Regions from separate parts of the Pantoea sp. X-Soil-YNGN-775 genome, predicted to be linked through region 1. Evidence: predicted binding sites of a transcription regulator. Region 1 holds the regulator's gene; the other holds the start of a gene.

What was found. The regulator PurR, encoded in region 1, represses purine synthesis genes. The targets are predictions, from matches to a motif close to CANGCAAACGTTTGCNTG.
Region 2: the regulator PurR is predicted to act here: its motif matches at 876-893, upstream of gcvT (glycine cleavage system aminomethyltransferase GcvT).

The regions. Positions count from the first base shown of each region.
Region 1 is NZ_AP035945.1:1,800,207-1,803,462, forward strand. It holds gene punR (DNA-binding transcriptional activator PunR) at 1-657, shown strand, start outside; gene purR (HTH-type transcriptional repressor PurR) at 654-1,679, opposite strand; gene cydH (cytochrome bd-I oxidase subunit CydH) at 1,961-2,050, shown strand; gene AC6I8I_RS08465 (C40 family peptidase) at 2,109-2,894, opposite strand.
Region 2 is NZ_AP035945.1:3,343,563-3,346,818, reverse strand. It holds gene ubiI (FAD-dependent 2-octaprenylphenol hydroxylase) at 1-508, shown strand, start outside; gene gcvT (glycine cleavage system aminomethyltransferase GcvT) at 946-2,043, shown strand; gene gcvH (glycine cleavage system protein GcvH) at 2,067-2,453, shown strand; gene gcvP (aminomethyl-transferring glycine dehydrogenase) at 2,534-3,256, shown strand, end outside.

The sequences.
Region 1 (3,256 bases):
CAGCAGCTGGCTAACGGCTGGCGTGGACAGCTGAGTATTGCGGTCGACTGCATCGTCAAGCCGCAGCGCACCCGGCAGTTAGTCAAGGATTTTTACCGCCATTTCCCCGACATGGAGTTGCACATCAGTTATGAAGTGTTTAACGGCGTCTGGGATGCGCTGGCCGATGATCGGGTTGAAGTGGCCATCGGTGCCACTCAGGCGATACCGGTCGGCGGACGCTTTGCCTTTCGCGACATGGGGACGCTCAACTGGCGTTGTGTGGTGGCGCACCACCATCCGCTGACCGGGGTGAGCCAGATTGACGACGACACCCTGCGCAGCTGGCCGTCGCTGGTGCTGGAAGATACCTCGCGCGCGCTGCCGCGCCGGATGACGTGGACGCTCGACAATCAGCGTCGGCTGGTGGTGCCGGAATGGCAGACCGGACTGGATTGCGTGCTGGCGGGATTGTGCGTGGCGATGGTGCCTGGGCATCTGGCGCGGCCATTACTGGACAGCGGAGCGCTGGTAGAATTAACGTTGCCGGTCGCGTTTCCGGACAGTCCCTGTTGCGTAAGCTGGGCGGAAGATCGCGCATCACCGGCAACGGGCTGGTTACTCAGCTATCTGGGTGATGCGCAAACGCTTAATCAGGAGTGGTTAAGCGAAGATTAACGGCGGTAGTCGCGGAACGGACCGTCAGCCACCGAACGGCGTTCAATCAGCGTTGGGTGTACTTCGATGGTCTGAGAAATCTCACGTTTACTGGTGATGCGATCCAGCAACATCTCCAGCGCTTTCTCACCCAGTTGCGCTTTTGGCTGATGCACCGTGGTCAGCGCAGGCGCAAAGTAGCGCGCGTTGCGCACATTGTCATAACCGATCACCGAAATGTCCTGCGGCACCCGCAATCCCATCTCATCGGCGGCGCAAATCGCGCCCATCGCCATGATATCGCCCCCGCAGAACACCGCAGTCGGACGCTGTTTCTGCGACAGGATCTGCTGCATCGCCTGATAGCCCGACTCCGGCTCGAAGTCGCCCTGCACGATCCATTCGGCACGCGGCTGAATGCCTGCTTCTTCCAGCGCCTTGAGGAAACCCGCGTGACGTCCGCCGCCGGTGTTGCGTTCCATCTGGCCGGGAATCGCGCCAATATCACGGTGACCGCGCTCAATCAGATAACGTCCGGCCAGGTAGCCGCCCTGAAAGGCATTATCCAGCACCGTGTCGGTGAAGTCAGCGCGTGATTCACCCCAGTCCATCACCACCATCGGGATATTGCGATTCTCTTCCAGCATCTTTAACAGATCGTCCGGATACTCAGAGCACATCACCAGCAGTCCATCGACGCGCTTCTGCGCCATCATGCTGAGATAGGCACGCTGCTTTTGCAGGTCGTTGTGCGCATTGCCCAGAATCAGGGTGTAGCCTTTATCAAAGCAGTGATTCTCCACCGCTTCAATAATTTCAGCAAAGTAGGGCGCTTCGCTGGAGGTTGCCAGCAGGCCCAGCGTTTTGGTGTGATTCACCTTCAGGCTGCGCGCCACCGCGCTCGGCGAATAGTGCAGTTCCTGAATCGCCTGCCAGACCGCGTTGCGCGTCTCTTCAGCGACAAAACGCGTTTTGTTGATGACGTGCGAAACGGTGGTCGTTGAGACGCCGGCGCGTTTTGCCACATCTTTAATTGTTGCCATTAAAATCGGACTCCAGGGCTTATCTAACGCAATGATAAGCATAATGTTAAACGTTTGCGTCTGCTCAGGGTTCTCCCCGCAATTATGCAGCTTTTCTGACCGGTAAACAGGCGTCTGGCGGGTAATGAGCGCCTGAAAAGGAGAGCAAACGGAACCGGGATTGCGCGCGTTGCGCAACAAAGGCAGGATTCTAACAAGGCTGAACGGATAAAACGAGATTTTTACCAGCCCCTATGGGAAAATGGCTTATCCCTACAAAATGTGTGACTAAGGAGCGCTAAATGAGTACAGATTTGAAACTGGCCCTGATGACTACCGTCGGCTGTCTGCTGATGATCGTCGCCTTTAGCTTTACAGCGGTGCTGCACTAATGAAAAAGCCGGGCATCGCCCGGCTTTTCTCTGTTTGATTTTCGCGTAGCGAAGCCGCTTAACGAATGGTTTTCGGGGTCATTACCCGCCGCGCGCCGATGTAGTGGCGCTGCCAGTAATCTTCACCCAGCGCACTGATCTGAATATCTTTGCCGGTGCGAGGTGACTGAATAAATTTGCCGTTGCCGAGATAAACCCCAACGTGATCGGCGGTGCCGCGACCATTAATCCGGAAGAAGACTAAATCGCCTTTCTCCAGCGACTCGCGTTTTACCGGCGCGGCGTCGCGCAGGTGGTACATCTCATTGGCGGTACGCGGGATCTTAAACTTGACCAGATCTTTATAGGCGTACCAGACCAGGCCGCTGCAGTCGAAACCGGTGTGCGGTGAGGTGCCGCCCCACTGATAGGGTTTGCCCAGCTGGCCCATCAGCTTGGTCATCGCCGTCTCACGCGCTTTCTGGTAGCGCTGACGATGTGACTTGCTCATTTTAATGGTGCCGATGTCACTGCTGCTGGCGTCTGCGGTTTTGAGCGCACGCTGATGGCCGTAACGTTTTTTACTGGCGGTTTTGAGCGGAGTTTTGCTTTTCTTTGCGGAAAGATGGCTGGCGCTGAGTTCGCTTTTTTTCTGTTTTTTGAGTTTGAGCTTCTGGACCGGGCTGACGCGTGTTTTCTTCGCCGACGTTTTCAACGGGCGACGCTTGCGGCGCTCATCTTCGCGCGCACTCTTTTTCTCTGCTTTATGCGAACTGACATTCACCGGCGCCTGCGGGGAAGCAGAAGCGATGTTGAAGAACAGTTGCGCAAAGGCAAGGATGAAAAGCGTAATGATTAAACGCATAGTCCGGTTTTAGTTAAGTTGTCAGGGCCACTACGCACCACGACAAAGTTGGGAATAATCTGATCCAGGATCAGTGCCGAAGCCATTCTAGTCCAGTTCGCCTGAAAACCGTAACGCCTTTTTTTATTAATCTTTCGGACACGCACAGTTGTGTCGAAAATGAGCATTTTCAGCATCTTATATCTACAAAACTATTGCAAATTATTAATATGTTACCTGCGGTTAATAATCATGGGTTAACAGGGCCGAAAACAGGAGTTAACAAACATGGCGATTTAATCGGGCAACGGCCAAAATCTCGTTTTCAGTCCTGGGGCGAAGTCGCTACAATAAACAAACACGAAGTAATGAATTAAGGAAGG
Region 2 (3,256 bases), 1.5 Mb from region 1:
GGAGGCGAGCCGGCTGGAGAGCATGCCGGAAGCGTTATTCAATCAGCAGCTGTCGGTGGCGTTTGATATGCGGCTCGGCCTGTGCCAGCTGGAAAGCGAGCGTAAATCGTTTCCTCTGACGGCGCGCTATGCGCGTAATTTTGCCGCACATCGTCTGGCGCTGGTCGGGGATGCGGCCCACACCATTCATCCACTGGCAGGGCAGGGCGTAAACCTGGGCTTTATGGACGCGGCGGAACTGATCGGTGAGATTCGCCGACTGCATCAGCAGGGTAAAGATATCGGACAGCACCTCTATCTGCGCCGCTACGAACGCAGCCGCAAGCACAGCGCCGCGCTGATGCTGGCTGGCATGCAGGGCTTCCGCGAGATGTTTGCCGGTAACAACCCGGCCAAAAAACTGCTGCGCGATGTCGGCCTGAAGCTGGCAGACAGCCTGCCGGGCGTTAAACCGCGGATGCTGAAGCAGGCGATGGGCCTGAATGACCTGCCGGCGTGGCTACGCTGAACCCCGATCTGACCCGCTTCTGAGCCAGCATTTGCTGGCTTTTTTTCTGTCTGAAACCCCTCTGCACCATCACAAGGCAGTGCCGCACCACTATCGCCCCTCGTTTGATTTATTCTAATTTTGCCGCTCAATTCGCATTACTTTTTCTTATTTGGTGACTTGTCGGCGACGGCATTTTTTTAACATCCTGAACGGCTTCTCGCATAAATTTGCTGCGTATATTTAACCTCCCTACATTTATTGCGCGATTAATCACAAAATCGCAGTTTTTTATCCTGCCGGTGATTATTCCTGGTTAGGCTGTGCATCAGCTTTCGACCCCGGTTTGCTTATGGTGAATCGCCAGGTTCGGTGGTAACGTCAGCTTAAAGAGAACGTTTGCGTCGGCACGGTTTGCGGCGCGGTTTGGTACTCACTCGCTTCTGCACAGGATGGTTATGACTCAGCAAACACCTCTGTTTGAACAGCATCAGGCCTGCGGCGCTCGCATGGTGGATTTTCATGGCTGGATGATGCCGCTGCACTATGGCTCCCAGATGGATGAGCATCATGCGGTGCGCAATGACGCCGGCATGTTTGATGTCTCCCACATGACCATTGTTGACCTGAAAGGCCCGCGTACCCGCGAATTCCTGCGCTACCTGCTGGCAAATGACGTGGCAAAACTGACTCAGCCCGGCAAGGCGCTCTATACCGGCATGCTGAATGCATCGGGTGGCGTCATTGATGATTTGATTGTTTACTTTATGAGCGAAGACTTTTTCCGGCTGGTGGTGAACTCCGCGACGCGGGAGAAAGACCTCGGCTGGATCGCTGAACATGCGCAGGGCTACGGCATTACGCTGACCGAACGTGACGATCTGGCGCTGATTGCCGTGCAGGGGCCGCAGGCCCAGCAAAAAGCGCAGACGCTGTTCAGCGAGGCACAACGGCAGGCGGTCTCCGGCATGAAGCCGTTCTTCGGCGTGCAGGCGGAGGCGCTGTTTATTGCCACCACTGGCTACACCGGCGAAGCGGGATATGAGATTGCGTTACCGGCAGAAGAGGCGGCCGATTTCTGGCAACGGCTGCTGGCCGCCGGGGTTAAACCTGCCGGTCTCGGTGCACGTGACACGCTGCGGCTGGAAGCCGGCATGAACCTGTACGGTCAGGAGATGGACGAAGGCGTTTCACCGCTGGCTGCCAACATGGGCTGGACGGTGAGCTGGGAACCGGCCGACCGTGACTTTATCGGGCGTGAAGCGCTGACGTTACAGCGCGAACGCGGCACTGAAAAACTGGTCGGGCTGATCCTGACCGAAAAAGGCGTGCTGCGTAACGGCCTGCCCGTGCGCTTTACCGACGATCAGGGCCAGCCACAGGAAGGAATCATCACCAGCGGTTCGTTTTCGCCCACTCTGGGTTACAGCATTGCCCTGGCGCGCGTCCCAGCCAGTATCGGTGACACCGCCATCGTTGAGATCCGTAACCGCCAGATGCCGGTAAAGGTTACCCGACCGATTTTTGTCCGCGCCGGTAAACCGGTCGCCCAGTAAATTTTATTCAGGAGAAATGGCCAATGAGCAATGTGCCGAATACGTTGAAGTACCGCGACAGCCACGAGTGGGTGCGCAAAGAAGAAGATGGTTCTTACACCGTAGGCATCACTGAACACGCGCAGGAATTGCTGGGTGACATGGTATTTGTCGATCTGCCTGAAGTCGGCGCAACCTTTGCTGCCGGTGAAGAGTGTGCGGTCGCCGAATCCGTCAAAGCAGCCTCCGACATCTATGCACCGATCAGCGGTGAGATTGTTGCGGTCAACGAGCTTCTGTCCGATTCGCCAGAGCAGGTCAACAGCGAACCTTATGGCGGCGGCTGGTTATTCAAAATCAAAGCCAGCGACGAGTCTGAAATTGACACGCTGCTGGATGCGGACGCTTACAAAGCCTCTATCGACGAGTAATCGTCAGGCGGCCTCGCGCAGAGGCCGCAGATTTCTGTTTGCACTTTCTGTTCCCCAGCCCGATTCAGGATTTACTGCTAATGACCCAGACTCTCAGCCAGCTTGAACACAACGGTGCATTCATTGAGCGCCATATCGGTCCTTCACCCGAGCAGCAAGCGATGATGCTTGAGGCGATTGGTGCCCCCTCGCTGGAGGCGTTAATCGGCACCATTGTCCCGGCCGACATTCAGTTGCCCGGCCCGCCAGCGGTAGGTGAAGCGGCGACGGAACAACAGGCGCTGGCTGAACTGAAAGCGATTGCCAGCCAGAATCTGCGTTATAAATCCTGGATCGGGATGGGATATAGTGCGGTGATCACCCCTCCGGTTATCCTGCGCAATATGCTGGAAAATCCAGGCTGGTACACCGCGTATACTCCCTATCAGCCGGAAGTCTCGCAGGGACGGCTGGAGGCGTTATTAAACTTCCAGCAGGTGACCCTCGATCTGACCGGTATGGATATCGCCTCGGCCTCGCTGCTGGACGAAGCGACCGCTGCGGCAGAAGCGATGGCGATGGCCAGACGCGTCAGCAAGCTGAAAAGCGCCAACAAATTCTTTATTGCCGATGATATTCATCCGCAAACGCTGGATGTGGTGCGGACCCGCGCCGAAACCTTTGGTTTTGAACTGATTATCGATCGGGCTGAAAAAGCGCAGGATCATGACGATCTGTTTGGCGTGCTGCTGCAACAGGTTGGCACCACCGGTGAAGCGCACGATTACAGCGCGCTGATTGCCACGCTGAAAGCCCGCAAAGTG